Regions from separate parts of the Bacillus sp. GW823-FHT06B01 genome, predicted to be linked through region 2. Evidence: riboswitches for the same ligand, from Rfam matches in the RefSeq annotation. Region 2 holds a riboswitch; each other region holds the start of a gene.

Region 1 (10,688 bases), on a different contig from region 2:
GCACTCGTAATTGGAGTTATTGGAGAAAAGCCGAAAGATACGTTTAGGAATATAAAGTTTGAGGAAATAAAGTTAGAGGAACTGGAAAAGAAGTCTAAGGAAGTGGATGGTTTTTTAATAATGAAAGATCACTTTCAAGAAGCCTCAACAGAGCAGTATAAAAATGTATTTTCATCGCTAAAGAAACCAGTATTTTTTATCGGTTTGCAAGATAAATCATATTCAACGTTTATTACAAAGGGGATAGAGTATAACAGTGCACGAAAAGATGTAAATGCTATGTATACGCAAGGCTTTGCAAATATCGGAAGTGGTGAGGGACAACAATGGGCAGTCGGTTTGTCTAATGGCGGAAATACAGAAGAAAGTATTCATAATATGTATATTGTCGTATTTCAAACCATCGCAGATTATTTGAATAGATGATGAAGGAGCCTGTATAAGAGGCTTCTTATTTTTTATGCAGAAGCACAGATAAAAATATGATTGAGAAGTTCAAGCAAGCTTTACAACGTATGCGAGATGTAATGATACCGATTTATAATTTTATATCAGCTATTGCGGATTTTATTATAAAGTTTTAATGAAGTGCATCCAGTATTAGTTCGTTTTATCAAGGGGTGATAATGTTAGTTCCACATCTCCCTTTGCGATTGGTATTGGTTTGTGGGCAGGTATGCAAGCAGTTTTAGCTTTATTATGGCCAATAATCGTTCCTGTTGAGATTGAACTTGCGGTTATGAGTGGCTACGGTATGGTTAGTGGCGTCTGCTTGAGCAGGAATTGCAGTAGGATATTCATATGCATATAAACATGTTTATTTATATACTCGTTTACTCTTTCTATATCTCACTACATCATAACGACTATGCCATAGTTATGTAATAGGTTTCTGTTAAAAATTAGTATTAAATATCTTAATTGAAGTGCACTGCATTTCTACCCATTCATTTGCTATATCTTGCTCGATTCCTTCTACATTAATTAGTATTATACTATCGTAGATATTTAGTGTTGCTAAGCTATCCTCACTGTTATAATCTAGCTTAGCAATTACTTTGAAGCCTTTACTATTCTGAATTATTGCATTTGCATTTTTATCTGAAAAGGTTATATTTGTATTCCATATAAATTCATTATCTATATGTATTTCTACATTATAGTTTTCGTGTTTTTCTGGCTTATCGCCATCCCACTCAGCGATAAATTGATTGCTATCTACTTGAACTAAAACTTTATATCCATCTAATAATTTGTCTGATATATCCACTATTTTAATATTCATTGCTTATTACTCCTTTTTATTTTTTATATGATACTCTAACAAGGGGATTGTCAACATTCATCATGTTATTTACTGGGTCATAGGTCCATTTTTCTTTATGAAAGAAAAAATGTAAATAAGAGGATATTTATTGTGAGGATAAGGGGGAATGATGTTGAAAACTATTAAAAACACATTATTATTTGTTCTATGTTTGGTGGTTCTTAGTGGTTGTTTTACAAGAGAGGGAACGATTGTTGGTGGTAAGGTTCATGGTTCTTCAGATAGCGTATCTGGTAGTATATCTGGGGACTATAGGAAATTTACTGGATATGCAACTCAAGATAGGAAAGTTAAAAAAGGGGAGAATTGGATCTTTTCTTTTACTGATAAAACTAAACAAGGAACCATAAAGGCTTATGTTTTAGATTCAAATGATAATACAATATTGGAAGTTACTAGTGGAAACAATAAAAATAATATTAAAGTGTCTAAAGATGATACATATAAAGTTAAAATTATAACAGAAGAACATGGTGGAGAATTTGAAATATCATGGAAAAAAGAAAAGTAGTTAAGTTAATGAGTATCGGGCTATTATTATGTTCTTAGGATTCGGATATCTTCCAAAGAGATGGGGAAAAAGGAAAGTTTCAGAAAAGTTTCTGCAAGCAAAATTTGCTGATGAAGGAAAAAGGATTTTGATTATTACTTATGCTATAGATTTATATGTAATATCTATTCCTTTAAAAGTAAAGAAATTTAATTCACTTTAATTTCTATTGAATATAGAAGTGATTATGCTATGAAAGTCATGTGTATACATGGCTTTTTCTTTGCAGTAATTTCTTACCTGTTGGTTCTATCACGTCCGCTGTAGCGTTATGCGGCGGGCTATTCATTATGGTAGGTAGCCAGGAACAGGGATTTCCCCTTATTTCAAGGGCTGGGATTGTCTATATAGTGGTTCAAATGATTTCGTTGTTTATGCGATTACTTGTTGGGATTGCTAAAGCTATTTTCTCCTACACTAGTAGGGGGTTTTTATTAACAGTAATTCCTAAATATTCATGAAATATGCAAATGTGCATATTGTATTTATTTGGATATTTTGCATGTTAAAATTAAATATAGGGATTTTTGTATATAAAGAACTGAAAACAGAAATATCCAATGAATTTTGAGAGGTGTTACATGTTTAAAAACAAGAAATTAATTCGGTTTGGTCTAACATTACTTGTATGTTTATGGGGAATTGATTTTACAATTGGTTATTTTCAAGTATATCTTGAATCAGCAGCAGGTATTAAATGGGTAATATCAGAAACTTGGAGAACTGTTTTATTGGATGCTCCTGAAGGTATATTGGTTATTTTAGGCGCGATTGCTTTATATGATTTCACAAAAGAAACATCGCCAAAAGACGCATCAATTTAAATGCGTCTTTTTTATTTCATGCAATTAGCAATTTCGTGGAAGGTAGTCTTGCTATTAATAATAGGACATTATGTCATACAATGAAGATAATATTAGAAAATTATGAGGATGATTACGTTGGGGAAATTTTTAATTAGTTATGCTGCAAGCCTGCTTACTTTTATTATCATATGGTTCTTGATACCGTATATTTCTGATCCTAGTTATTCTTACGAGAATGATTTACCTAACATATTAGGATTCATGGTAATTCTCATTATATTTGGTAGCATATTAGATCTTATAGCTTGCCTAATTGGAGAAATGTTATACAGGAACATAAAACAATGTAGGAAGTTTCGATTTGGAATTCCTGTATTTATTGGACTAGCTCTTATCTATATATTTATACTCTCTCTTTTTACTATTACTAGTGCATATTCTTCTAGTTTAGTTGCACCTATTATTATGGGTTCCTTAGCTTTTTATTTAGTGCGTAGAAAAATATAATTAACTTCACCTAACGATAATTATGTAAATGAGCTAGTGGCGGTTCCGCAAAGATTTTGAATAAACTACGAAAAAGTAGAAAAGTATACATTTCTACTTTAATAAAGGATACGTTTACCTTTAGATTCATGATAAAAAAAGAATTACCTCTGTCTCTAATCAAGGGTACTTCTTTTTATATTTCAGTCAGTAATTTGAATTTCATATTCTCAGGAGCAGTTACTTTGGCTTTATTGATGATAGGTTTAATAACTTTCTTGCGGGCTCACTACTACGGTCAAAATCGTTAGTTCCTTTTATCTGTAAGCTTTTGTCATTTAGATTGTTTCCAGGTTTTGTGACTATAGGCTGAAATGGTTAAATAAACGTTTGTTTAAGATGTATGTTCGGTAGGAAGAAATCGATGCAGCTCAAGGGTGAACAAAGGGAAATAGGAAATTAATCAAACGTTTGTTTAAGATGTATGTTCGGTAAGAAAGGATCAATGCAGTTCAAAGGTTAACAACGAAAAATAAGAAATTAATCAAACGCTTGTTTAATATATACGTTCGGTACAGAATGAGAGAAAAATCTAAAAAAATTATATATTTATTTTTTTCTTAACAAATGGCGGGAAAATAAGGAAAATTCGCAGGATTATTAAAATTTATCACGAAATAAGTAAAAGTTTAGCGAATAATCGTTTGAAATAATAAAACGTTTTCTATATGATAAAGGTAAAGGTTAGTAAAAAAGTAGGTGAATTTATGACAGTAACATTTTATTCATATCCAAAGTGTGGCACATGTCAAAAAGCAAAGAAATGGTTTGAGGCAAACGATGTAGCATATGAGATGATTCATATTGTTGAAAATCCACCGTCAAAAGAAGATTTACGTAATTTACATGAAAAAAGTGAATTACCATTAAAAAAATTCTTTAATACAAGTGGAATGCGTTACCGCGAACTTGGTCTGAAAGATAAGTTAAAGGATGCAAGTGAAGACGAAATGTACGAACTTTTAGCATCTGATGGCATGTTGATTAAACGTCCAATCGTAACAAATGGAACGAATGTAACACTTGGTTTTAACGAAGAGCAGTTTGAAAGTGTGTGGAAAAAGTACCAATAAGGTATTTTTACATAATTAATACATTCACTGGAGGTACAGTCATGAGCATTCCAAATAATTTACGTTACTCTGAAGAACACGAATGGGTAAAAACTGAAGGTAATGAAGTTGTTATCGGTATTACTCACTTTGCACAAGGTGAGCTAGGCGATATCGTATTCGTTGAACTTCCTGAAGTAGGTGCAACAATCGAAGCTGACGAGCCATTCGGAAGCGTAGAATCTGTTAAAACAGTTTCTGAGTTATACGCACCTGTAAGTGGTAAAGTTGTAGCAGTAAACGAAGAATTAAGTGACCAACCAGAACTTGTTAACGAATCTCCATACGAGGGTGCATGGATGGTTAAAGTTGAACTTTCTGATGCAAGCCAAGTTGAGAAGTTATTAACTGCAGAAAAATATGCAGAAATGACAAACCAAGACTAATTATAGTCGACTAAAGGACAGCCTTTGTGCTGTCCTTTTTTATTTTGTGTAAAATAATGAACGTAGAATCATATACTAATTATCGTGTAGGAGAGTGTTTTTTGAAAAAACGATTTCGTTTAATTTTTTATTGTTCAGCTCCAGCGGCTAGATTGTTCGGTGGCTTCGCTTCTTCCTACAAGGCAAAAAGCGCCTTTACGTCAGAAGCTCCATCCCCCTCACAATCTGAACGAGCCGCTTGCGCTTTTCTTTGTGATCCAGCTCCAGCGGCTAGATTGCTCGGTGGCTTCGCTGCTTCCTGCAAGGCAAAAAGCGCCTTTACGTCAGAAGCTCCAATGCCCTCTTGTTCTAAGCAAGCCGCTTCTGCTTTTCTTTTGCAAAAATAAACAGGAAACAACATGAAAATAACGAATATACTATATACTAAGTTAAAGGTTGTATAGTATATGGTGATCGGGTGATGACATATGATTTATGTAGAAAAAGTCATTATTGTAGAAGGTAAATCAGATAGAAGAAAGATTGAATCTATTATTCGTGAACCGGTGGAAATTGTTTGTACAAATGGTACAATTGGTTTATCGAAAATGGATGAGCTCATTGATCAGTTTTTTGATAAGGAAGTGTATGTACTAGTGGATGCTGATGATGCTGGAGAAAAGTTAAGGAAGCAATTTCGAAAAGAATTTCCGCAAGCAGAGCATATTTACATTGATCGCTCGTACCGAGAAGTGGCAACTGCGCCATCTTCACACTTAGCAAATGTATTATGGGGAGCTGACATTGACGTTTATACAGAATATTTACGGTAAGGAATGATAGAAGTGATTGATTGGACAGGAGCCGAAGCTACAGCCCTAATAGAGAACGAAGAAAAAACAGTGTTATATGTATATACTCCAATGTGTGGAACATGCCAATTAGCAAAAAAGATGTTAACAGTTGTTGAGATGACAATTGAAGACTTGAAAATTGGAATGTTAGATTTAAATTATGCTCCGCATTTAGCGAAAGAGTATGGAATCGAAAGTGTACCGTGTTTACTTGTTTTTGAAAATGGGACACTCATGAAGAAGATATATGCATTTCATTCGGTTGAATATTTATATACGGAATTAAAGTAGGCGGCAAAGTTTTTGCCGCCTCGACATATTTCTCGGGAAATATGTCGAGATGCAGGGTGGTTACAGTATTTGTCGAGCGAAAGTAACAGGATTGCTCTTTAGTGAGAGGGAATGGTATGTGTAATAGAAAGTGATATGAAGGATGTGATTTAGGGTGAAATTATATTCTTTGCTGCAATCATTTGTAAATTACGCTAATGGTCAATATCATTTAGAGCCGCTTTTAAGACAAGGAGAAAAAACTGTTAATTTCCGCTTTGGAGATGAAAGTTGTTCGTTACAAATTTCAAGAGATTATATAGAGCTGCTACATGAGGAAAGAGGAACGGAGCAAATCGTTTGTGTAGATGAGGAAGATGTAAAACAATTGGTGAACGGAAATGTACGATTGCAAACATTAATGAACGATGGACGTGTACAATATTCAGGAACGTATCGAACGATGCTATTAGTCGAATCGATGTTTCATATATGTAAACCGATGTCAGTGGGTGCTTAAAAGTCTGAAGTTTCTTTTTTTACGAAAATTTCTGTTGACATGGCGTATGGATATTGATACAATTCAATTCATAAAATATAGACAATTTCATAAATTACAAATCAGACGAAAATGTAATCTGATTTCTCTTATCAAGAGAGGTGGAGGGACTGTGCCCTGTGAAGCCCGGCAACCGTCAACTTATGTTGAAATGGTGCCAATTCCTGCAAAGCAAATGCTTTGAGAGATGAGAGAGAGGGATAATGTTGTTATATACGCATATAAACCTTTCTGCTTCTCTAAAGCGGAAAGGTTTTTTTATTGTTTGAATGTGGAGGACATTCAAATAATAAAAGTAGTGATAACGGTGGACTACACGCATTAAACATAAAAAATTGCGGAGTCGACCAAAAATCTAGCTTCAGCGGCTAGAACAGTCGGTCGTTTCATCCCTTCCTATGAGGCAAAAAGCGCCTCTACGTCAGGGATTCGGGCGTCCTCTTGTTCTAAACGAGCCGCTTACGCTTTTTAAACAAAAAAAGGGGTGAACATCATGATCTTGTTAGAAAATGTAAAGAAAATATATAAAGCAAAAAGCGGTGATGTCACTGCTGTAGATAATGCCAATTTAAAAATAGACAAAGGTGAAATATTTGGTGTTATCGGATATAGTGGCGCTGGGAAAAGTTCTTTAATCAGATTATTCAATCAGTTAGAGAAACCAACTTCTGGCCAAATTACAATTGCAAATCGTGTGATTTCAGCAATTACAGGGAGTGAACTTCGTAAGGCAAGGCAAGAAATTGGAATGATTTTTCAGCACTTCAATTTACTTTGGTCACGAACTGTACGCGAAAATATCGAGTTCCCACTTGAAATTGCAGGTGTCGATAAGGCGAAGAGAAGAAAACGCGTCGACGAGTTAATTCATCTTGTTGGATTAGAAGGAAGAGGGGACGCGTATCCATCTCAGTTAAGCGGAGGACAAAAGCAACGTGTTGGGATTGCAAGAGCGTTAGCTAACAACCCGCAAGTGCTTTTATGTGATGAAGCAACGTCAGCTCTTGATCCAGAAACGACAGATCAAATTTTAGATTTATTATTAGATATTAATAAGCGTCTCGGTTTAACAATTGTACTCATTACACACGAGATGCACGTGATTCGAAAGATTTGTAATCGAGTGGCGGTAATGGAGAAAGGGAAGATTGTAGAAACGGGTCCAGTACTTGATGTATTCCGCAATCCGCAGAAAGACATTACAAAGCGATTTGTACAGCAGTTAACGGATTCTGAAGATACAAATGAAACGATTGAAAGTTTAATTGAAAAGTATCCAGATGGTAAAGTAGTTCGTTTGCAGTTTATCGGTGAAGCTGTAGAAAGACCAGTACTTCAAAGATTAATGCAACGCAGTGATATAGAAGTTAGCATTTTGCAAGGAAACATCGCCCAAACAAATAACGGCTCTTACGGTAGTTTAGTTGTTCATTTAAATGGTGAGGAAACAGCGATTCAGCAAGCAATAGAGGGAATACATCAAGATCAAGTAGAGCTGGAGGTGATTGCACATGGATAAGTTAATCGCAAATGTTGATTGGAATCAAATGTTAGAAGCAACTGGTGAAACGTTATATATGACGGCAATCGCAGCTCTTGCCACATTTGTATTAGGACTAATTTTAGGATTGTTACTCTTTATGACAGCGAAAGATAATTTATGGGAAAACAAAGCGGTTAACACGGGGATTGGAGCGTTCGTAAACATTTTCCGCTCGATACCGTTCATCATTTTAATCATTTTATTAATCCCATTCACAAAGATTCTGCTTGGAACAATTCTTGGAGCGAGTGCAGCACTTCCAGCTTTAATTATTGGAGCGGCACCATTTTACGCGAGAATGGTTGAAATTGCGCTTCGTGAAATTGATAAAGGTGTAATTGAAGCTTCGAAAGCAATGGGAGCAAAAACAAGCACAATTATTTTGAAAGTGTTAATTCCAGAATCGTTACCAGCATTAGTATCTGGTATTACTGTTACGACAATTGCTTTAGTAGGCTATACAGCGATGGCGGGAGTTGTTGGTGCTGGTGGCCTTGGAACACTTGCTTATTTAGAAGGATTCCAGCGAGGAAATAACGATGTAACAATCGTTGCGACAATTTGTGTATTACTAGTTGTATTTTTCATTCAGTGGATTGGTGATAGTTTAACGACTCGAATAGATAAACGATAATAAAAAACGGGAGGATGTTTCAAATGAAAAAATTATTACTTACAGCACTTATTTCAACTTCAATTTTTGGGTTAGCTGCTTGTGGCGGGAAAGATAAAGATGAAACAAAACTAGTTGTGGGGGCTTCTAACGTACCGCACGCTGAAATTTTAGAAAAGGCTAAACCTTTATTAGAGAAAAAAGGAATTGAATTAGAAATTAAAAAATTCCAAGACTACGTATTACCAAATAAATCGTTAGCGGATAAGGATTTAGATGCAAACTACTTCCAGCACATTCCATATTTAGAAAAAGAAATTAAAGATAAAAAATATGATTTTGAAATAGCAGGGAAAATTCATTTAGAGCCAATTGGTGTATACTCTCAAAAATATAAGAGCTTAAAAGAACTTCCGGACGGGGCGACAATTATTATGAGTAATTCCGTTACTGACCATGGACGTGGTTTAGCAATTTTACAAAAAGAAGGCATTTTAAAAATTAAAGACGGAGTAGATCCAGTTAGTGCAACTCCAAAAGATATTGCAGATAATCCGAAAAACTTAAAGTTTAAAACGGATATTGAGCCTGGTTTATTACCACAAGTGTATAACAATAAAGAAGGCGACGCTGTTTTAATTAACTCGAACTATGCAATTGATGCGAAATTAAATCCAGAAAAAGATGCAATTGCAATTGAAGGCGATGATTCTCCGTACGCAAACGTATTAGTGGTTCGCAAAGGTGATAAAGATAAAAAAGCGATTAAAGAGCTTGTAGAAGTATTGCATTCTAAAGAAATTGAAGACTTTATTAATAAAGAATATAAAGGAGCGGTTGTTCCTGTAAAAGAATAATTGCTGAAAAGGGCTGGTGTATGCCGGCCCTTTTTTATAACTACATAACTATAGGGGAGAAGGGGACATCATATGAAAAAGATTCTACTGTCAGTTGTTACAGCACTGTCTGTATTTACATTAGCTGCTTGCGGAGGGAAAGAAGAGAATAAGCTTGTTGTGGGAGCTTCTAACGTGCCGCACGCTGTTATTTTAGAAAAGGCACAGCCGATACTAGAGAAAAAGGGCATTAAATTAGAGATTAAAAAGTTCCAGGATTATGTTTTGCCGAATAAAGCGTTAGCGGATAAGGAAATTGATGCGAACTACTTCCAACACATTCCTTACTTAGATAAAGAAATTCAAGAAAAGGGATATAAAATTGTAAACGCAGGAAAAATCCATTTAGAGCCAATGGGCATTTATTCTAAGAAATATAAAAGTTTAAAAGAATTGCCAGATGGCGGAACAGTTATTATGAGTAATAACGTAGCGGAGCGTGGCCGTATGCTCGCATTGTTACAAAAAGGCGGCGTTATTAAATTAAAAGACGGTGTAGATGTTGTTAAAGCGACAGTAAAAGATGTTGTAGAAAATCCGAAAAACTTAAAGTTTAAAACAGATGTAGAGCCTGGATTGTCACCAAAGCTGTATGAAAATAATGAAGGTGATGCTTTATTCATTAATTCAAACTATGCAATTGATGCGAAATTAAATCCAGCAAAGGATGCAATTGCGATTGAAGGATCAGACTCTCCGTATGCAAATATTATTGCAGTTCGTAAAGGTAACGAGAAGAAAAAAGAAATTAAAGAATTAGTAGAAGTATTGCATTCAAAAGAAATTCAAGACTTTATTAATAAAGAATATAAAGGTGCTGTACTTCCGGTAAGTGAATAAACACAAGGAAAGGACTGGGAAATTTACAGTCCTTTTTTCTTTATATAAATAAGAAGAAAGGTGTATTATATAAGGATGCAAGGGAAATACTTATATACATTTGTGAAAAAATTGTTACTTTTTTTCGTCGTTTGCGATATCATTTTATTTGATATAAGATTAGAATGAGAATAAAATGAGAATATGAACGTTTTAGGAATTTTTAAAATGTATATATAGGATTAATGGAGGTATTGAGATGGCTGGTTCTACATTAACGGTTAAAGACTTACACGTATCAATTGATGGCAAAGAAATTTTAAAAGGTGTAAACCTTGAAGTAAAAGGTGGAGAAATCCACGCAATTATGGGACCTAACGGAACAGGTAAATCAACTTTATCTTCTGCGATTATGGGTCACCCAAAGT
Region 2 (10,688 bases):
GTGCGATAACCGGTGTAATTTTTAACTTCTTCGGATTTTCAGCAATGCCACTTGGATCTCCGAATAAGCCAAAGTCTTTCTTAAGCTTTAATAATCCAGCTGCATCAAGAAGTTTTAATGCACGAGCTTGATTCGTTGGATCATTTGGAATCGCAATTTCTGAACCATCTGGAATTTCATTTGCCTTCTTATATTTTTCAGAGTATAAGCCCATTGGTGCAATTTGCGTTGTACCGACAGCTGTAATATCTAACTTATGCTCTTTTTTAAATTGCTCTAAGAAAGCAACGTGCTGGAATGAGTTTAGTTCAATATCTCCATCAGCTAACGCTTTATTTGGCGTTGTGTAATCAGAGAACTCCACCAGTTTAATTTTAATTCCCTCTTTTTCAGCTTTTTTCTTTAAAATTTCCCAAGCGTCTCCATCTGTTCCGGTTACGCCAACGCGAACTACTTTCTCTTTTGCTCCTGCCCCCGTGTCTCCACTTGAGCAGCCGCTTAACGCTGAAATTCCTACAATCGCTGATAATGCAAATGCTAAAATTTTCTTCATTTTCTTTTCCCCTCTTCCTTTTTATGATCTGCGTAAAAAGACTTTCGCAAAGTAGTTTCCTAAATTTTGAGCTACCTGTACGAGAATAATAAGTAAAACGACCGTTACGAACATAACTGATGTATCAAAACGTTGATAACCATATGTCATCGCTAAGTCACCAAGACCGCCACCACCGACAAGCCCAGCAACTGCAGAAAATTCAATTAAACCAACTGTCATAAACGTAACACCTAAAATTAATGGCGCTAACGCTTCTGGTACAAGAATTTCAAAAACAATTCTAAATGGTGAAGCACCCATCGCTTGAGCTGCTTCAATGACTCCCTTTGGAACTGAAACAAGATTTGTTTCAACCATTCTAGCAATACCAATTGACGCAACTAACGTCATTGGAAAGATTGCTGCCGCTGTTCCAATCGTCGTTCCGATAACACTTCTTGTTAGTGGGCTTAAAGCTACTAAGAAGATGATGAATGGAACCGGACGAATTGTATTAATAATGATATTAAGAATAGAAAAGACCCATTTATTTTCTAAAAAGTTCCCTTTTCTCGTTACATATAAAAGTAAACCTAGAGGTATACCGAGAATTGTAGCGGATATAAGGGTTACAATTACCATTAAGAGGGTATCCCCCGTCGCATCTACTATGCGGGGCCAAAATATACTCCAATCAACTCGCATGAGCTTCTACCTCCTTCAGCTGCACTTGCAGTCTTAGATGTTGTAATGCTTTTTGAATTTCTTTCTGCTCACCTTGCAGTTCTACAAGTAGATTTCCAAATAGCACATTTTGAAGTTCAATAATATTTCCGTACAGTACGTTTACATCGACGTTATAGTTTTTCGCGATATATGATAGTACCGGCTGCCCTGTCTCTTCCCCAGTAAATGTTAAGCGATAAATCTGTCCACCATTTTGAATTTTCCCTAGAACACTTTCCGGTAAATGATCATTAATAATGGAGCGTACAAAGTTTTGAGTTGTCTTTGTTTTTGGTTGTGTGAAAACATCAAACAGTTTTCCTTCTTCAATAACCTTTCCCTTCTCCATTACAGCTACACGGTGACAAATTTCTTTCACAACATGCATTTCATGTGTAATAAGAAGAATTGTTACATTGTATTCTCGATTTACTTTCTTTAATAAGTTCAAAATTTCTGTCGTTGTTTCTGGATCTAAAGCTGATGTTGCCTCATCACATATAAGAATGTCTGGCGATGTTGCAAGTGCTCTTGCAATGCCAACACGCTGCTTTTGTCCGCCTGATAGTTGCTCTGGATAATAGTTTGCTTTATCTTCTAATCCTACAAACTTCAGCAGTTCATTTACTCTTTCTTTTATCTCATTCTTTGGTACTTTCGCTAACCTTAATGGATAAGCAATATTCCCAAACACTGTTCTTGAATTAAATAAATTAAAACTTTGAAAAATCATCCCGATTCTTTGTCTTAGCTTCCGTAATTCTTTCGTCGATAAAGATGTAATATCTTTATCATCTATTGAAATCGTTCCTGCCGTTGGTCTCTCTAACATATTTACTAGGCGTAATAACGTACTCTTTCCAGCGCCACTAAAACCGATGATACCAAAAATTTCGCCCTTCTCAACTGATAATGTTACATCCTCCACCGCATGAACAGATTGCCCACCTGATTCATATACTTTACTTACGTTGTTAAAAGAAATCATTTTCTTCCCTCCTATATGCTGTAAAAACTTGAAGTAGAGCTTTTGAGGTAAAATAAAAAGTGCTCTCCTTCTTATCAACCGTAAAGATAAGAAGGAGAGCACTTATATGTACTCGTTCACATCTTCTCATCTTCCAAGCCTTTTATAAGGCTTGCTGGAGTTAGCACGGTATTAAAAAACCCGTTGCTGAGGTATCGTAGGGCCAGTCCCTCCACCTCTCTGGATAAGAATGTATCGATTTAATTGTCGTTTAATTAATTCTCATTATAGAACTCAGAATAATAAGAGTCAATACATTTTTCAGAAAAATATTAATCATTCCTCTATTAAAATTTTCAAATAAAAAATCACATACAATAATGATTTTTAGAGTTATGTTAAATTCTCCTCCTTCATATTTTTTAAAAGGAGAATCCTTTCTATAAATTGAATACCATTATTTGAATATGAAACCGGAGGAAGATAAATATATGAAAACAGCTCTTTTACTCGTTGATATTCAAAATGATTATTTTCCACATGGAAAGATGGAATTGCGTAATCCAGTAGAAGCAAGCCAATATGCTAGTCAGCTGCTACAACTCTTTAGAACAAAAAACGAACCTATTTTTCATATCCAACATGTAGCAATAAAAGATGATGCTACTTTTTTCCTACCCAATACAGAGGGTGTACATATTCATGAAAGCGTACGTCCACTTAGAGAAGAAACTGTTATACTCAAACATTATCCAAATAGTTTTCGCGAAACTGATCTTCTAGAACAATTACAACGTTTAGACATTGAGCACGTCGTCATATGTGGGATGATGACTCATATGTGTATTGATGCTACCGTAAGGGCTGCTTTTGATTTCGGCTTTCCATGTACCGTTATACATGATGCTTGTGCTACAAAAGATCTTTCCTTTAAGAATGCTACTATACCAGCCGTTTATATTCATAACACAATTTTGGCTAGTTTAAATGGAGTATATGCAACTGTAATGAGTACAGAGGAGTTTTTGGCTACAAAAAAACACTCCCTTCAGTGAGCAAAACCGAAAAGAGTGTTTCTTGTCAAACCATAGATTTTCTTTCAAATTGTATTATACAGGAAATCCTTAAAATGAATACTAAAAAATATGACTAATAAGTCAACTTTTCTCGTTGTTTTGTTTCTATTTACATGTTTATCCCGATATTAATAGGGTTTAGCTAGTTCTAAGTACCGAATAGTAATATATGGTACTTAGAACTGGTTTCTCCTATCAAAAACGTAACATATTATTTATCTGTTTATTTTTGCTTCTTTTTCAAATACTCCGCACGCAATTTTTCAATTTGCTGCTTTTTATCAAATTTGGCAGGCGTCTGTTTTTCATGAAACTTTGCCACGGCTACCTGACTTTTGTAATCCAATTGATATTTTCCCACTTTGTTCACCTACTTTTCTTGTCTTTAAAGAGAATCTATTCAACAAATATAGTATACCTTATTTACTGAAGTAAACCTTATTACATTATTAGTTTTTCTACTTATATCTATCTTAATCCATATATAGAAACTTTTTCAAAAAAAAAAAAAAAAAAAGAGATCTTCGCAGACTGCGAAGATCTCTTCTACTATTTCTTATAAAGTTTCAGAAGTAGTTTTTGCTTGCATGTGAAGTGCTAAGTAGTCAGGGCCACCAGCTTTAGAGTCTGTACCAGACATGTTAAAGCCACCGAATGGTTGGTAACCTACGATTGCACCAGTACATCCACGGTTGAAGTATAAGTTACCCACGTGGAATTCTTCACGTGCTTTTTCAATATGGTCACGGTTGTTAGTAACAACAGCACCTGTTAAACCGTATTCTGTATTGTTTGCAATTGCAAGTGCATGATCAAAGTCTTTTGCTTTACAGAATGCTACTACTGGTCCGAAGATTTCTTCTTTCATTAAGCGAGCATCTTCTGCAACGTCAGCAACGATTGTTGGTTGGATGAACCAGCCTTTAGAATCGTCTCCTTCGCCACCTGTTAAGATTCTACCTTCTTCTTTACCAATTGCAACATAGCTCATTACTTTATCGAATGCAGCTTGGTCATTAACAGGACCCATGTTTGTACCTAATACAGCTGGGTTAGCAACTGTTAATTCTTTCGTTAATTCAACAGCACGATTTAATACGTGGTCGTATACATCTTCATGGATTACTGCACGAGAACATGCAGAACATTTTTGTCCTGAGAATCCGAATGCTGATGCTACGATAGATTTAGCTGCTAATTCAAGATCTGCTTCTTTATCAACAACGATTGTATCTTTACCACCCATTTCAGCGATAACGCGTTTTAACCAAATTTGGCCTGGGTTTACTTTCGCTGCACGCTCATAAATACGGATACCTACATCACGAGATCCAGTGAAGCTCACGAAACGTGTACGAGGGTGATCTACTAAGTAGTCACCAACTTCAGAACCATTACCTGGAACGAAGTTTACTACGCCAGCTGGTAAGCCAGCTTCTTCTAATACTTCCATGAATTTTGCAGCTACTACAGGAGTTGTACTAGCTGGTTTTAGTAATACTGTGTTACCAGAAACTAAAGCAGCTGTTGTCATACCTGCCATAATTGCGAATGGGAAGTTCCAAGGAGAAATGATAACACCTACTCCTAATGGAATGTAAGAGAAACGATTATATTCAATTGGACGGCTTTCTACTGGAATTCCGTCTTTTAATTTTAACATTTGACGACCATAATATTCCATAAAGTCGATTGCTTCTGCTGTATCAGCATCTGCCTCATTCCATGGTTTACCTGCTTCTTTTACAAGAATAGCAGAGAATTCATGCTTTCTGCGACGAACGATTGCTGCAGCACGGAATAAAATGTCTGCACGCATTTCTGGCTTTGATTTTCTCCAAGTTTGGAATGTTTCATCCGCTACTTGCATTGCTTTTTCAGCTAACTCACGGCTTGCTTTTGAAACGCGACCAACAAGTTCCTCTTTATTTGCAGGGTTTACAGAAACAATTTTGTCTTCTGTAGTGATTTTTTCTCCCCCAATAATTAATGGATAGTCTTGTCCAAGATAAGATTCTACTTTCTTTAAACCTTCTTCAAACGCTAATTTGTTAGCCTCCACTGAAAAATCTGTAAATGGCTCATGTTTGTATGCTACTACCATTCTTTTTAGCCTCCCCTTAGAAAAACGTTTACATTTTACAACATTATTCTACACGATAATTTAGATTTATTCAAATATTCCTAGACTTATATTTTAAAAATTAATTAATTTTTAAAATATAATAAAAAAATAGAGTTATACATACGTATAACTCTACAAAATATGAGTATATTCCAAAATGTTTTTTCCAATCAATAAAATAGTTACTAACAAAAATAAAGTTCTTACATATCCAACACCTTTTTGAACTGCAAACTTCGATCCAAAATAAGCGCCAAAAATCATCGACAATCCCATAATAATACCGTATTCAAAATGAATTACGTCTAAAAATAAAAAAGTAATTAAAGATACGATATTACTAACAAAGTTCAAAAGTTTTCCAGATGCTGCCGCTTGAATAAAATCCAAACCAACTAATAAAAATGCAAAAATTAAAAAGGATCCTGTCCCTGGTCCAAAAAATCCATCGTAAAACCCTATCATTAAAATAACAAAGAAAAATATTAATGTTTTTCTTTTCGTCATCTTCTTATAGGTAGATACACTTCCCCAATCCTTTTTTGCAATAATATAAATGGCAATAAACACCAACATCACAAGCACTAACGGACGTAAAATATCCGGCGGAATAAACTTTACTACTAAAGCTCCTGCGACCGCTCCTATAACAGTTAACGGGATTAACTTTCCTACAATTTTAAAATCGACCTTTCCTGATCGAATAAAATAAACTGCACTCGTAAACGTCCCCATCGTTGCAGCTAATTTATTCGTTGCAATTGCCGAAGCTGGTGGTAAACCAACAAACATAAGTGCTGGAAGCGAAATTAATCCTCCACCGCCAACAACTGAATCAATAAAAGCTGCTAAAAAGCCGAATGCAATTAATAAAATAATGACTTGAAAACTTAATTCGTCCATGTGCTTTACCCCTTACCCCCCCATTATTTATAACATTTTAAATTATAACAAAATTCCTCAAGAAAAAAAGCCGTTCCATAAAGGAACAGCCCTCCTATTTAATCTAAAATTTTCACAAATGGTTCATCTTGCTTCGCTTCACGTATAATAATCGCTTCTGGACGTTCTACAGATTTAATCGTTACTTGTACTTTCATATAATTCGGGAAGTATTCCATAACAAGCCCAGCTACATATTGTGTAAAACCAATTATTTCTGCTTTCCCATTAAACTGGACAGGAATATCAAGCTTTATTTCTCTTAATTCATCATCTCTATACATACCAGTACCGATAACAGCTGTGTAGTCGCCTTGGAAATAATCGCTTAGTTTTGATTTAAAGTTCGATACTCTCGCCAGATCTTCACGTTTATTATCTGTTTTCGCTTGTTCAGATGGGAACAAATAATATTTCTCATTAATTTGTTTCCAATCCTCAACCGTTTCACTGCCTTTTTCAACATTCGCATAAGAAACAAAGTTACCTGGCACGAGTGAAGCCTTTGGAGCCTGACGATAAATTGCAAATGTTATCGGAAGGTTTTTTGTTTCAGGCTGTTTTTGATGCATAAATTTCAAGACTTCTTGCGCCATTTTTTTCCCTTCAGCTACCATTTTTTCTTGCTCAATTTTAGCCTCACGCGGATAACCATGCTCTTCCTCGTAATAATGAACCGAGTTCATCGCTAAACCAATTACAATGCCTTGGCGCTCATCTGATTCGCCTTTTTTCACATAATAATCATGCTCTAAAATATTTGAAATATATATTGGATTTTTTTTATTCTTTTCCTCTAATGATTCAGATCCTCCACCTAACGCTGGGTTTAACCCAATGTTTGGAAATTTAACTGCATCTTTTTTTAATTTGTCCTCTAGTTCCTTTTGTTCAGCATCTGTACGCTTTCTTTTAACAAGCATCTGCACATTTTGAGTATCTAGAGTACTTCCACCCTTAAAGAAATGATCTTTCGTACTAAAGGATTCTTTCGCAATACGCATTAATCCTGTTTCAAATTCATCTATATCAAGACGATTACTTACTCCTTGTACAACTAAACCACGTGCAGCTCCTGCTTGAAATGGAATAGTCGCCTTATAGTATTCATCCGAAATAGCGTACTTCGGAACGATTGCTTGCTCTTTTGCTTTCCCCGATTTCTCAACCACTTTTTCATCTTTATCGGCACCTGCACTACACCCACTTACGAGTAGGCCAAGGCTTAATACCGCTAATGCTATTTTTTTCATGGTAAGTTTGCACCTCTTACTTATTTAGCTCTTGTAAGAACCTCTCTTCATTCCAAACCTCAACATTATGCTTCTCTGCTTGTGCTAATTTCGAACCTGCTGCTTCACCTGCAACAACTAAATCCGTACTTTTACTAACACTTCCTGTTACTTTTCCACCTAATGCCTCAATCTTTTTCTTCGCTTCACTACGTCCCATAACTTCTAATTTCCCTGTTAAAACGACAGTTTTTCCTGCGAAGTACGACTCAATATTTTGTAAATCAGCAATTTTTATGCCTTTGTATGCCATATTCACGCCATACTCTTTAAATTGTTGTAATAGCTCTAATACGTCTTCATTATCAAAATACGTCACGACGGATTGAGCCATTTTTTCACCAATTTCATTAATTGCTTTTAGTTCTTCTTCCGTTGCTTTCACAAGCGCATCCATCGTTTCGAAATGCTCGGCAAATGTACGTGCTGCTTTTGCTCCGACATGGCGAATACCAAGACCAAATAATAATCGCTCTAATGAGTTGTCTTTAGAATTCTCAATTGCTTGTACTAAATTCGTTGCTGATTTTTCACCGAATCTTTCTAGCTGTAATAATTGCTCTTTCGTCAACGAATATAAATCAGCGAATGTACGAATGTAATCAGCATCAAAGAGTTGTGTAATGACACGTTCTCCAAGTCCATCAATATTCATTGCATTTCTTGAAACGAAATGGATTAATCCCTCTCGAATTTGAGCCGGACAAGTTGGATTTATACAGCGAAGTGCTACCTCTTCTTCTAAACGAACTAGTTCACTCTCACATGCCGGGCAATGCGTTGGCATATGATATTCTTCTTCCTCACCAGTACGCTTATCAAAAATAACGTTCACAACTTCTGGAATAATATCTCCGGCCTTCTTCACAACAACATAGTCACCAATTCGAATGTCTTTTTCACGAATTAAATCTTCGTTATGTAAAGAGGCACGACGAACGATAGTACCAGCCACTCGCACTGCCTCTAGCTCTGCAGTCGGTGTTACAACCCCTGTGCGACCAACACTTAATTCAATGCCTGTTAATCTTGTTACAACTTCTTCAGCCGGGAATTTATAAGCAATCGCCCATCTTGGACTCTTTGCTGTAGTTCCTAAACTTTCTTGAAGAGCAACATCATCTACTTTTATAACGATTCCATCGATCTCATAATCAAGATGCGGACGTTTTTCTTGCCATTCTTCTACATAAGCTATAACTTCTTCGATTGTTTCACATGTACGACGATTTGGATTTGTTTTGAATCCAAGTTCCCCTAAGAAATCAAGCGATTCACTATGTGATGGAATTGTTTTTTCCGCTACATTCGCAAGACCGTACACAAACATAGATAAGTTACGTTTCGCTGCAATTTTTGGATCAAGTTGGCGTATTGAACCAGCTGCCGCATTACGCGGATTCGCAAATACATCTTCACCATTTTGCTCTTTTTCTTCATTTAACTTAACGAATGAACGCTTCGGCATATAAGCTTCGCCTCGTGCTTCTAACGTTACTTCTTCATTTAAACGGAGCGGGATCGCTTTAATTGTTTTTAAATTTTGGGTAATATCTTCCCCTGTTACACCATCACCACGCGTTGCCCCTTGAATGAAGCGTCCTTTTTCATAATGAAGTGAAACAGCAAGTCCGTCAATTTTTAATTCGCATATATATCTTACATTCGCATCATCAATTCCTTGGCGTACTCGTCGGTCGAAATCACGTAAATCTCCTTCGTTAAATGCATTTCCTAAACTTAACATCGGTGACTTATGTGTTACTTTTTCAAATATATCAAGAACCGTTCCTCCAACGCGAATGGAGGGAGAGTCTTCACTCATAAACTCTGGATTCTCTGCTTCTAATTTTATAAGCTCCTGCATATTACGGTCATACTCCGCATCAGAAACAGAAGGATTGTCTAATACGTGATACTGATAGTTAAATGTATTTAACAAATCACGCAGTTCTTCTATACGTTGTTTTGCTATCTCTTTTGACATACCCTCATTCCTTTCCTATTGTTTCGTCACAGGTGCAAATTTTGCTAACAAACGTTTAACACCAATCGGGCTTGGGAACGCAATATCTAATTCTTTTGCATCACCTTCACCTTTTACACTGACAACTGTACCGACTCCCCATTTTTGGTGGGAAGCTTTATCGCCTACTGCCCAGCCAATTTGCTCGCCACCTGTCGTCTTAGCTGCAGGACGCGCGAAAGCTGAACGAGAGCGTGTTGTGGTTGTGGTTGTAGTTGTCATTCTACTTGTACTTGTCGTTCTTCCTTTTGCACCAAACGAAGTTTCACGCTTTGGCGCTGTTTCATTTAACGATTCTACTAGCTCTGCCGGAATTTCTGTAATAAATCGAGAGGCAGCGTTCATACTTGTTCTACCAAATAAAGTACGCATTTGTGCGTTAGATAAATATAACTCTTCTTCTGCACGAGTAATACCTACATAAGCAAGGCGACGCTCTTCCTGCATTTCATCTTCTTCCATTAGAGAACGAGTATGTGGGAATATTCCTTCCTCTAAACCAACAATAAAGACAACTGGGAATTCTAATCCTTTCGCTGAGTGCATCGTCATTAAAATAACTTCCTCACCAGCAGTTGGATCTTCATCGACACGATCAATATCAGCAACAAGCGCTAAGTCTGTTAAGAATGCAACAAGGCTCTTATCTTCGCTTTGAGATTCAAATGTTTGCGTAACAGATAAAAACTCATCTAAGTTCTCTAAACGACCTTCTGCTTCTAAAGTACGCTCGTTTTTCAACATATCGCGATAGCCTGTTTTTTCAATAACTTCTTCTACCAATTCTGTAACAGATAAATACTCTTGCATATTTACCCAGTTGTGTAATAAACCTGCGAATTCTTTTACTGCCTTTGTAATTTTTGCACTTACTCCAACATGCTCAATCTCATCGAATACAGCAGTTAATGAAATTCCATTTTGTACACCGTAATTAATAATTTTATCGATAGAAGTCGCACCAATTCCGCGCTTTGGCATGTTAATAATACGTGCGAA
Region 3 (10,688 bases), on a different contig from region 2:
AATTTTGATCAATTAGAAATAGTGTATATGAATTTACGTGAACCAATTCCAGCGCGTACGGAAGAAGTGAATGCAGATGACATTGATCTTCAAATCGTGCCAGGTGTAGCTTATACAGAGCGAGGAGAGCGGATTGGATATGGCGGTGGGTATTATGATCGTTATCTCTTGCATTATAAAGGGAAAACGCTATCATTAGCTTATAGTTTTCAAATAGTAGAACATATTCCAGTAGAGCCGTTTGATAAAAACGTAGAAAAAATTATTACAGAAAAAGGAACAATGGTTAAAAATGGGCTTGTATAGACAAATAAAAATTGACGAGACTTTTTCTTCTTGATTATAATAAAATATGTGAACGTTTTCTTATTATAATTTTTTATAGTAAGTGAGCATAGAGGGTGATAAAATGGTATCTATTTATGATATTCAGCAATTGCTAAAGAAATTTGGTACGATTATTTATACGGGTGATCGAATTGCAGATTTACAATTAATGCAAGATGAATTGCGTGAATTAAATCAATCACAGTTAATCGATCCACAAGACTATCAAACAGCTTTATTTTTATTGAAGCAAGAAATTCAAAAAGAGCTAAATAAGAATTAGATAAAGGTAGGTAAGCAACATGGAAGAGAAATGGTTAGTTGGGGTTGACCTTGGTGGTACAACAATTAAATTAGCATTTATTAATGTGTACGGTGAAATTTTACATAAGTGGGAAATCCCTACGAATACAAATGAGCAAGGAAAACATATTACGCTTGATGTAGCGAAAGCTATTGATAAAAAGTTAGAAGAGTTAGGTGAATTGAAAAGCAAGTTAATCGGTATTGGTATGGGAGCTCCTGGTCCTGTACACGTGGCGTCTGGAATGATTTATGAAGCGGTCAATTTAGGATGGAAAAACTATCCGTTAAAAGATTTATTAGAAGTAGAAACAGGATTACCTGTTGTTATTGATAATGATGCAAACTTAGCAGCGCTTGGTGAAATGTGGAAAGGTGCTGGTGAAGGAGCAAAAGATTTAATCTGTATGACACTTGGCACTGGTGTTGGTGGTGGTGTAATCGCCAATGGTGAGATTGTACACGGCGTAAGCGGAGCTGCTGGTGAGATTGGACATATTACAGTAGTTACAGAGAATGCTTTCCCATGTAATTGCGGGAAGTCTGGTTGCTTAGAAACTGTAGCATCTGCAACGGGTATTGTGCGTGTTGCTATGCAAAAAATACAAGAGACTAATAAAGAGAGTGTTCTACGTTCTATGTTAGCAGAAGAAGGGCGTATTACATCAAAAGATGTGTTTGAAGCACTTGGACAAGGTGACGAGCTAGCAGGCGAAGTAGTAGAAAAAGTAGCTTCTTATTTAGGGTTAGCTGTAGCGAACCTTGCTAGTACGTTGAACCCAGAGAAAATTGTTATTGGCGGAGGCGTGTCTAAAGCTGGAGATGCACTATTAGAGCCAATTCAACGTTATTTCGAGCAATATGCTTTCTCACGTGCTGTAAAGAGCACAAAGTTAGCGATTGCAATACTTGGTAATGATGCAGGTGTTATCGGAGGAGCTTGGCTTGTAAAAAAGCACAAATACGAAGCGAAGATGGTATAAGTTGTGAAATATGAAAAGAGGAAGGGGAAACCCTTCCTCTTTTTGTGTGAAATCTTGATGAAGAATAACATGTAAATGAATTAAGCTGCTGGTGGGTACCCGTTATATAGAACAGTCATGATCGTAAACCATCCGAAAACGAGTACAGTTGCAATTGCAAAGCCGCCCGCGAATAAGTTTTTTTCGCGAAGAGTTCTAAGCGTAGCGAATACAGCTAACAGAGTGACTAGCGCAAAAATAATAACAAGGCCCATACAATATCCTCCTCTGTCTACCCATTCCTCAATATGAGTTTTTAGAATATTAACTCTTTTATATTGTACATGTTTTAAAAATGATTGTCGAGATAGCATCCTTTCTTTTCCTAAGAGAAAAAAATGTTGTATCATTGAAAGTAAGTTTAATAATTGGAGGAGATTTTCATATGAAATGGATACAAATGCCGTTAGGCCCATTACAAACGAATGCTTATATTTTAACGAATGATCAAAATGAGTGTATTATCTTTGATCCTGGTCACGAAGGAGAGAAGCTCGTTACATATTTACAAGAAGAACAATTAAAGCCACTTGCTGTTTTATTAACACATGCTCACTTTGATCATATTGGTGCTGTTGACGCGGTAAGAGACGCTTTTCATATTCCTGTGTACGTACATAGAGAAGAAGCAGATTGGTTAGGCGATGCAACTGTAAATGGCTCTCAAATTTTTATGATGAATCGCAGTATTACAGCAAAACCAGCAGATCATATTATTGATGCAGAAGGTGCATTAGCAATTGGTTCATTTAATTTTGAGATTTTTGAGACGCCAGGACATTCTCCAGGCAGTATTTCTTATTATTGTAAAGAGGCGAATGCTGTATTTTCTGGTGATGTATTGTTCCAAATGAGCATCGGAAGAACAGATTTACCCGGTGGAAGTTTTGCTGAATTGATTGGAAGTATTGAAGAAAAATTATTTGTATTACCAGATGAAACAGCGGTGCTATGTGGACATGGTCCAGAAACAAGCATTGGTTTTGAAAAAGAAAATAATCCATTTTTACAGTAAGGAGCTAGTATGGAGATGGAGCTCATTTTAAAAGAATGGATGGAGAAAGAGAAGGATTATTCAATTTCATATAGTACGTATATGAACCTCGTATTGTACACAGAGGGACATGGCTATTATATGAAGGAACGTGAAAAAATTGGAAGACAAGGGGATTTTTTTACAAGTAGCAACGTATCCTCTGTTTTTGCAAAAACATTTGCTAAATTTTTTATTCGTCTTGTTGAAAATGGTGAAGTTGCTCCGAATATTTGTGAGATTGGTGGGGGAACAGGAAGGTTTGCCTATGATGTTTTACAAGAGTGGAAGCAAGTATCTCCAGAAACCTTTATTGATTTAAACTATTCAATGATTGAAATGAGCCCTTTTCATAGAAACTTACAGCAGAAAAATCTTTGTTCGTTTTCTAATGTGTCGTATTATACGTCGCATAGTGAAATGGGAGAATCGTTCGAAGGGATTCTTTTTTCGAATGAGTTATTTGATGCATTTCCTGTTGAAGTAATTGAGAAGAGAAATGGAATATTGTATGAAGTACGTGTGACGTACACAGAGGAAGGGAAACTCGCAGAAGTATGTAGACCGCTACAGAAAAATATTGGTCGATACTTATTGAAATATAATATTCATCTTGCTGAAGGTCAGCGTTTTGAAGTGCCACTTGCGATGGAAGAATATATAGAAGAAATTGCGAAATGGTTTCAACGAGGTGTATGTATTACCGTTGATTATGGATACACAAAAGAAGAATGGATGCATCCTGCACATCAAGAAGGAAGTTTACGAGGATATTACGAGCATAAGTTAATCCGTAATCCTTTAGAGCATCCAGGTGAAATGGATCTTACTACTCATATTCATTGGGACGAACTGAAAGAGATGTTTAGCCTGCAAGGCATGAATATAGTATGGCATAAGAAGCAATCTGAGTTTTTGTTAGCAGCAGGAATATTAGATCAGCTTACGGGTCACCAAGATCGAAATCCTTTTTCTGAAACTCAAAAACAAAATCGTGCAGTTCGTTCTATGATTTTGAGCGGAGGATTAGGGAGTGCATTTGATGTTGTGATACATACGAAACATATGCAACAGTTACACTTGGATCAGCATTTGAAAATATAAAAAAACAAGACACAGCATATTTCTGTGTCTTGTTTTTTAATACGACTTTTTAATTATGTAGCATCATATATTTTCTCTCATGATATATATTTATATTAAAGATATGAGATAAAAAATATAAAATACGCCCTTTTTCTCTGTTTATGAGCTCTTAACCTAATAATACGCGAACGAGTTGAATAATTGTCTCGTTTTCTACTTTGTAATAAATTTCCAATCCTTTTCTTTCACTGGAAACGATTTTAGCACTTTTTAATTTTGCTAAATGCTGTGAAATTGTAGATTGTGGCATGTTTAAGCCAGTGTACATTGTAGAAACGTTGCTTGGACCACGTTCAATTAATCCTTTTACAATACATAAGCGAACAGGATGAGCAAGTACTTTCAATAATTCTGCATTGCTTTCATATAGTTCTATTTCTTTTTGAAAGGTTTCTAACATGTTCTTTTCCACCTCCGTGTGAGCTGTTATACCATACTATACATACCAAAAAATTAAAGAAAAGAAAACAGTTGTTGCAGAAAAAAAGTCCTAAAGTAAAGAAATTGTAAGAAAAGAGACCCTGATGTAAATAAAGTAGATAAATTTGCATGGTTTTGTAAAATGACATTTTTGGGCGAAAATTTCGATGCGTTTTAAAAATTGAAAGATATAGATATATTTGTAACACAATTTTATCATGATTTTCTTATTCTTTCAAATGAATATACAAAATTTTTAAAATAATAAGAAAAAGGAATTATAATGTTATATATAGAATATAAAACAGGTTAAAAGAAAGGAAGCTGAATATAGTCAGCTTCTTTATGGTGATAACAAAATATTTGAGTATAGCTGATAAATTTTAGAATTACCAAGACATTAGTTATATATTCTAGAGTTCATCTTTTATCAGCTTTAAAAATCTGCGGTTCCATATGTTCTCATAAAAATCAATTGTCTCTTTTGCGGACATAAATGGATTATTTAACGTAGAGGTTGCTTTCTGTACCATGAAGTTTTCGTATTCTAGTCCATGGGAAAATTTAATCGTAGCATCCATACAGTACTCTGTTTGGGCACCACAAAATTCAATACGGTGTACAGATAATTGTTCTAAAATCTCTTTCAAGTTTGTTTTATAAAATGAATTGGCATGTGTTTTTCTTACAAAAAAATCTTGTTCCTGAACATCTAGATCAGCATGAATAGCCCAAAGTTCTTTTTCGGGTACTAAATCATCGTCACAATGTTGAATAAAAATGATTGGTTTATTTGATTTTCTGTATGAAGAAATTCTTTTATTTACTTTTGTAAGTAAATTTTGTAAATCGAATAAATGCTCTTCGCTATAACATACTCCATTTTGTAAATCGATAACGATTAAAACATCTGCACAAATATCCATTATTTTTGCCCCCTTTTTTACTTCTTAATATATCAATTAATTCATTATTTAGAAATAGATGGTGCTCTTTTGTTTTTTTATGGACTATACGAAAAGTAAAAAATATACTTAACGGTATAAAAAAGAAGATATGAAAACTTAATTTCATATCTTCTGTTCGTTCTATGCATTTACAGGTTCTTCTACATAAGAAAGGGCATTTTCAAAATCGGATATTAAATCGTCAACATTTTCAAGGCCGACGGATAACCGAAGTAATGAATTAGAAATCCCTCTTTCATCACGAGCTTCTTGCGACAATGCTGCATGTGACATTTTAGCTGGGTAGGAAAGAATCGATTCGACAGCTCCTAAACTAACTGCAAAGACAGGTAATTTTACTTTTGATAAAAATTGGCGGAGTGCGTCTTCTGATTGTAAAGTGAAAGATAGGACAGCTCCGGCTGATGTAGCTTGAGATTGTTGAATATCAAATCCAAGATGTGTTTGTAAGCCAGGATAATAGACATTTTTAACTTTAGCGTGCTCTTGTAAATAATGCGCAATTTTATTGGCGTTTGCAGCTGAATGCTCAAGACGTACATGCAATGTTTTTAGACCGCGAAGTACGAGAGAACAATCTTGAGGACCTAAAATAGCGCCGAATGCATTTTGTAAAAATCCAAGTTTTTGAGCGAGTTCGGCATCTTTTACAACCGCTAATCCGGCAGTAACATCACTATGACCGGCAATGAATTTTGTGGCACTATGAAGAACGACATCGGCGCCAAGATCAAGTGGTTTCTGGAATAGTGGTGTCAAAAATGTATTATCAACAAAAGTAAGGGCGTCAATAGATTTTGCAAGTTTAGAAACAGCACGAATATCTGTCACTTTTAAAAGTGGATTAGAGGGTGTTTCCACATAAAAGAGTTTTGTGTTTGGCTTAATGTTTTGCTTTATTTCTTCTACATTTGTCATATCAACAAATGTATGTGACACACCGTAACGGGAGAGCACTTCAGTTATAATTCGGTAAGTTCCTCCGTATACGTCTTCTGAAATGAGTACGTGATCGCCTTGTGAAAGAAGGAGGAATGCAGTAGAAATCGCTGCAATTCCTGATGCGAAGGCAAATCCCTTTGTTCCTCCTTCTAATAAAGCAATGATATCTTCAAGAGCTTCACGAGTTGGATTACCAGAGCGACTATAGTCATATTTTCCGAACGTATCTACATCAAACTGATGGAATGTTGATGTATTATAGATGGGAACGTTAACAGCTCCTGTTTGTGAGTCATGTTTATATTGGTTGTGCAGTAAGAGTGTATCTATAGAATAACTCATATTCTTACCCCTTCTTTTACAAGTTTAATGGCTTGCTTTAAGTCTTGAATTAAATCGTTACTATTTTCAATGCCAACGGAAAATCGCAGAAGACGATTACATACACCGTTTGCTGTTCTGATTTCTTCAGGAATATCAGCGTGTGTTTGCGTTGCTGGATACGTCATTAAACTTTCAACACCACCAAGACTTTCAGCAAATGTAATTAAGGATAAAGATTGTAAGAATGGATTAATCCATGTTTCATCTTTCAGACGAAATGAGATCATGCCACCTCTTTCAGGATAAAATACATCTGTCACCCCGTCTTCATCATTTAAATAAGCAACAACTGCTTTTGCATTTTCTTCATGTTGTCTCATGCGAAGCGCTAACGTTTTCATACCACGAATTAATAGCCATGAGTCAAATGGACTTAAGACCGCACCAGAGGCATTATGATAATGAGCGATTTCCTCACAAAGTTCCTTTCCTTTTGCAACGACAAGTCCGCTTAGGACATCGTTATGTCCTCCTAAATATTTCGTTGCGCTATGAAGTACAATGTCGGCACCTTCTGTTAATGGCTGCTGTATATAAGGCGTATAGAATGTGTTGTCTACAATAAGAAGTAGTCCGTGTCTTTTCGCTACAGTTGCGACAGCGGCAATATCAGTAACTTGCATTAACGGATTAGTTGGAGTTTCTATGAAAATAGCTTTCGTTGCAGTTGTGATAGCTTGCTCAATTTGTTTAATGGATTGTGTATTTACGTATCTACATCGAACATTCCACTTTTTTTCGTGCTCAGAAAATAATCGATAAGTGCCCCCGTATAAATCTTCAGATACAATAAGTTCGTCTCCAGAACGGAATAGGGAGAGGACGAGGAGAACAGCTGCCATCCCTGAACTACAGGCATAACCTTGTTCACCATATTCTAAGTCTGCGATTGCCTGCTCTAAAAGACCACGAGTTGGATTGCCAGTTCGTGAATAGTCAAAGCCAGTAGAGTTACCAATTCCGTCATGACGATAAGCAGTTGAAAAATAAACAGGTGGGTTAACAGTTCCTGTTGTAGTTTCGCTCCGGTTTCCGATTTGTGCTAGTTTTGTTTCAATAGTTGACATGTGAAAATTCCTCCTTTTTAAATTAACAATTAAGTGAATGTAAAGTGAAACTTTAATCAGTGAGGGATTCATCCCCACTGATTATCAGCCCTCACCAATCGGGCTTTTACGGGCAGTTGATTCCCACCTAACTTCTTTGTTCCAGCTGAATTTTGAGTTGGGAATCTTACTGCCCTCAAATAGCGGGGGAAAATAAAAAAAGCCTTCTAAAGAAGAAGGCTTTCGGTTTGAATAGAGTCTTCTTCTCATCTGTCAAATCTTTCACAATTTGCTGGAATTAGCACCTTATTAACAAATGTTAATGGTTGCTGAGGCGTCAAAGGGCCAGTCCCTCTACCTCTCTAGATAAGAATGTTCGTATGAAATTTTATTATGTTTTTAACTTTACAACAAAAGATAATTGAATTGCAACTTTATTTTAAATAATTTTTATTTTTCCGCAAGTGTCATTGACTTTTGCATTTGTGCATGCTAAATTTATTAAAAAATTAACAAACATTGTTAAAAGGGGAACGTATTTCCTTTTAGCTACATAAATAAAATAATAAAGACAAACTCTTATTGAGAGCGGTGGAGGGAAAGGCCCTGTGAAACCCAGCAACCTTCAAACGAAATGTTTGAAACGGTGCTAATACCTGCAAAACGAATGTTTTGCATAATAAGAGGAGGAACAATTATGTCCCCCTCTTCAAAGTGAAGAGGGGGTTTTTATATTGATAGAAATGAGGGAGATTTGTGAAATTACTAGATTTATTATCAAAAGGAATTGTAATAGGTGATGGTGCGGTTGGGACGTTATTACATTCACATGGTTTGCAAAGTAGTTTTGAAGAATTGAATATATCTGATCCAGATTTAATTATATCGATTCATAAGCAATATGTAGCTGCTGGGGCTGATGTGATTCAAACAAATACGTACGGAGCAAATGAAGCGAAATTACGTATGTATGGTTTAGAAAATCAAGTTACTGAAATTAATAGAGCCGCAGTAAAACTGGCGAAAGCATCTGTTACAGACAGAAATGCAATTTTAGGAACAATTGGTGGTATGAAACATATCGGAGCTGTTACGACAACTGATATGGAAAGAGAATTTATGTTACTGGAACAGGCAAGTGCATTACTAGAAGAACAGGTTGATGGACTGCTATTAGAAACTTTCTATGATGAGTTTGAATTACTTCATGCTGTTCAGGTGTTACGAAAACAAACGAATATTCCAATTGTAGCTCAATTAGCATTGCATGAGGCAGGTACAACTCAAAATGGAAATGATGTAAATGAAATATTAAAACAGCTTTTAGATTACGGTGCAAATGTTGTTGGATTGAACTGTCAACTAGGGCCACTTCACATGACGGAAGCTTTTAAAATGATATCGATTCCGCAAAATGGCTACTTGTCAGCATATCCAAATGCAGGTCTCCCGAATTATGTGGAGGGACGCTACGTATATGAGGGAAGTCCGGCTTATTTCGAAGCGATGACACCGAAATTTATTGAGCAAGGTATCCGATTATTGGGTGGTTGTTGTGGCACGACTCCAGAACATATTGAAAGTATGAAACGTGCAATTGCAAATGTTACACCTGTAATAGAAAAGGATACGATTCAAAGACCGAAAGTAGTTCATACACATGAGAAACGTTCGAAAGCTCATGTCACTTTAGCAGAGAAAGCAAAAAAACAAACGACAGTAGTAGTGGAATTAGATCCACCGAAAACGTTAGATACGCAGCGATTTTTTGAAGGCGCAAGAGCATTGAAAAGAGCTGGGGCAGATGCTATTACTCTAGCAGATAATTCATTAGCATCGCCTCGCATCTCGAATATGGCAATGGGGGCATTATTAACGAAGCACGATATTCCGGTATTGACGCACTTAACGTGTAGAGACCATAACGTCATCGGACTACAATCTCATTTACTAGGCCTATCAGCGTTAGGTATGGAAGAAGTGTTAGCTTTAACTGGGGATCCAGCACGCGTTGGTGATTTTCCAGGTGCCACTTCTGTATATGATTTGTCCTCTATTGAGCTCATTAAAATGATTAAAGAAATGAACGACGGGCGCTCGATTTTAGGGAAATCAATTGGTCCAGCAACAAGGTTTTCAGTGGGAGGTGCGTTTAATCCGCATGTAAGACATTTAAAAGCAGCGGTTAAGCGAATGGAACGGAAAATAGATGCTGGAGCGGAATATTTCTTAACGCAGCCAATTTATGATATCGCGTTAATTGAAGAAGTGTATGAAGCGACAAAGCATTTGGAACAACCTATTTTTATTGGGATTATGCCATTAATAAGTAAAAGGAATGCAGATTTCCTTCATTTTGAGGTACCGGGTATTACACTACCTGAAGAAATAAGGGAGAGAATGGATGGACATGAAACGAAAGAGGCAGCAATTAAGGAAGGAATTCTCATTTCACAAGAATTAATCGATGCGGCGATGAAGTATTTTAACGGCATTTATCTTATTACACCATTTCTAAAATATGAAATTACAGAACATCTTGTTAAATATGTGAGAGAAAAGCAAGAAGTGAAAGAAGGTATTAATTGATGAAATGTATAGAAGAAAAATTACAAAATAACATCTTAATATTAGATGGTGCAATGGGAACAATGATCCAGCAAGAGGACTTAACTGCGGAAGATTTCGGAGGAGAAGAGTACGAAGGCTGTAATGAATATTTAGTAGAAACAAGGCCTGATGTCATTTTAAAGATTCATAAAGCTTATATTGAAGCTGGAGCAGATATTATTGAAACAAATACATTTGGGGCGACAAATATTGTATTAAGTGATTATGAGTTGTCTCATTTAGATGAGGAATTAAATGAGACGGCAGCGCGTTTAGCGAAGCAAGCGGTCAAAGAAAGCGGGAAGGAAGTATATGTTGCGGGAGCAATGGGACCAACAACGAAAGCGATTAGTGTTACAGGTGGTGTGACGTTTGAAGAATTAATTGAAGCCTATACACGGCAGGCTAGAGGCTTATTGAATGGCGACGTAGATGTATTACTCGTTGAGACGAGTCAAGATATGCGTAACGTGAAGGCTGCTTATAT

The links. A riboswitch is a leader RNA that binds a small molecule or an ion and turns the genes downstream of it on or off. The one in region 2 is predicted to bind S-adenosylmethionine.
Region 1: another riboswitch for S-adenosylmethionine. It lies ahead of AC1Q8N_RS21020 (methionine ABC transporter ATP-binding protein); the one in region 2 lies ahead of AC1Q8N_RS24860 (methionine ABC transporter ATP-binding protein).
Region 3: another riboswitch for S-adenosylmethionine. It lies ahead of AC1Q8N_RS10110 (bifunctional homocysteine S-methyltransferase/methylenetetrahydrofolate reductase); the one in region 2 lies ahead of AC1Q8N_RS24860 (methionine ABC transporter ATP-binding protein).

The regions. Positions count from the first base shown of each region.
Region 1 is NZ_JBXAHR010000004.1:489,456-500,143, forward strand. It holds gene AC1Q8N_RS20960 (hypothetical protein) at 1-426, shown strand, start outside; gene AC1Q8N_RS20965 (hypothetical protein) at 896-1,285, opposite strand; gene AC1Q8N_RS20970 (hypothetical protein) at 1,437-1,838, shown strand; partial or broken gene AC1Q8N_RS20975 (hypothetical protein) at 2,129-2,338, shown strand; gene AC1Q8N_RS20980 (DUF3937 family protein) at 2,438-2,701, shown strand; gene AC1Q8N_RS20985 (hypothetical protein) at 2,804-3,190, shown strand; gene AC1Q8N_RS20990 (arsenate reductase family protein) at 3,937-4,302, shown strand; gene gcvH (glycine cleavage system protein GcvH) at 4,344-4,727, shown strand; gene AC1Q8N_RS21000 (hypothetical protein) at 4,903-5,127, opposite strand; gene AC1Q8N_RS21005 (toprim domain-containing protein) at 5,195-5,539, shown strand; gene AC1Q8N_RS21010 (thioredoxin family protein) at 5,543-5,851, shown strand; gene AC1Q8N_RS21015 (hypothetical protein) at 6,006-6,350, shown strand; SAM riboswitch class I at 6,476-6,583, shown strand; gene AC1Q8N_RS21020 (methionine ABC transporter ATP-binding protein) at 6,883-7,908, shown strand; gene AC1Q8N_RS21025 (methionine ABC transporter permease) at 7,901-8,566, shown strand; gene metQ (methionine ABC transporter substrate-binding lipoprotein MetQ) at 8,590-9,402, shown strand; gene metQ (methionine ABC transporter substrate-binding lipoprotein MetQ) at 9,475-10,281, shown strand; gene sufC (Fe-S cluster assembly ATPase SufC) at 10,520-10,688, shown strand, end outside.
Region 2 is NZ_JBXAHR010000007.1:18,006-28,693, reverse strand. It holds gene AC1Q8N_RS24870 (MetQ/NlpA family ABC transporter substrate-binding protein) at 1-553, opposite strand, end outside; gene AC1Q8N_RS24865 (methionine ABC transporter permease) at 575-1,240, opposite strand; gene AC1Q8N_RS24860 (methionine ABC transporter ATP-binding protein) at 1,230-2,249, opposite strand; SAM riboswitch class I at 2,373-2,479, opposite strand; gene AC1Q8N_RS24855 (cysteine hydrolase family protein) at 2,720-3,283, shown strand; gene AC1Q8N_RS24850 (hypothetical protein) at 3,528-3,665, opposite strand; gene pruA (L-glutamate gamma-semialdehyde dehydrogenase) at 3,861-5,408, opposite strand; gene AC1Q8N_RS24840 (TSUP family transporter) at 5,562-6,332, opposite strand; gene AC1Q8N_RS24835 (CamS family sex pheromone protein) at 6,431-7,624, opposite strand; gene ligA (NAD-dependent DNA ligase LigA) at 7,641-9,650, opposite strand; gene pcrA (DNA helicase PcrA) at 9,666-10,688, opposite strand, start outside.
Region 3 is NZ_JBXAHR010000002.1:588,588-599,275, forward strand. It holds gene AC1Q8N_RS10060 (5-formyltetrahydrofolate cyclo-ligase) at 1-306, shown strand, start outside; gene AC1Q8N_RS10065 (YqgQ family protein) at 410-610, shown strand; gene glcK (glucokinase) at 630-1,613, shown strand; gene AC1Q8N_RS10075 (DUF2759 domain-containing protein) at 1,694-1,867, opposite strand; gene AC1Q8N_RS10080 (MBL fold metallo-hydrolase) at 2,038-2,667, shown strand; gene AC1Q8N_RS10085 (class I SAM-dependent methyltransferase) at 2,677-3,789, shown strand; gene AC1Q8N_RS10090 (ArsR/SmtB family transcription factor) at 3,941-4,231, opposite strand; gene AC1Q8N_RS10095 (cysteine hydrolase family protein) at 4,665-5,177, opposite strand; gene metC (cystathionine beta-lyase) at 5,340-6,503, opposite strand; gene metI (cystathionine gamma-synthase/O-acetylhomoserine thiolyase) at 6,500-7,612, opposite strand; SAM riboswitch class I at 7,855-7,964, opposite strand; SAM riboswitch class I at 8,168-8,277, shown strand; gene AC1Q8N_RS10110 (bifunctional homocysteine S-methyltransferase/methylenetetrahydrofolate reductase) at 8,348-10,180, shown strand; gene metH (methionine synthase) at 10,180-10,688, shown strand, end outside.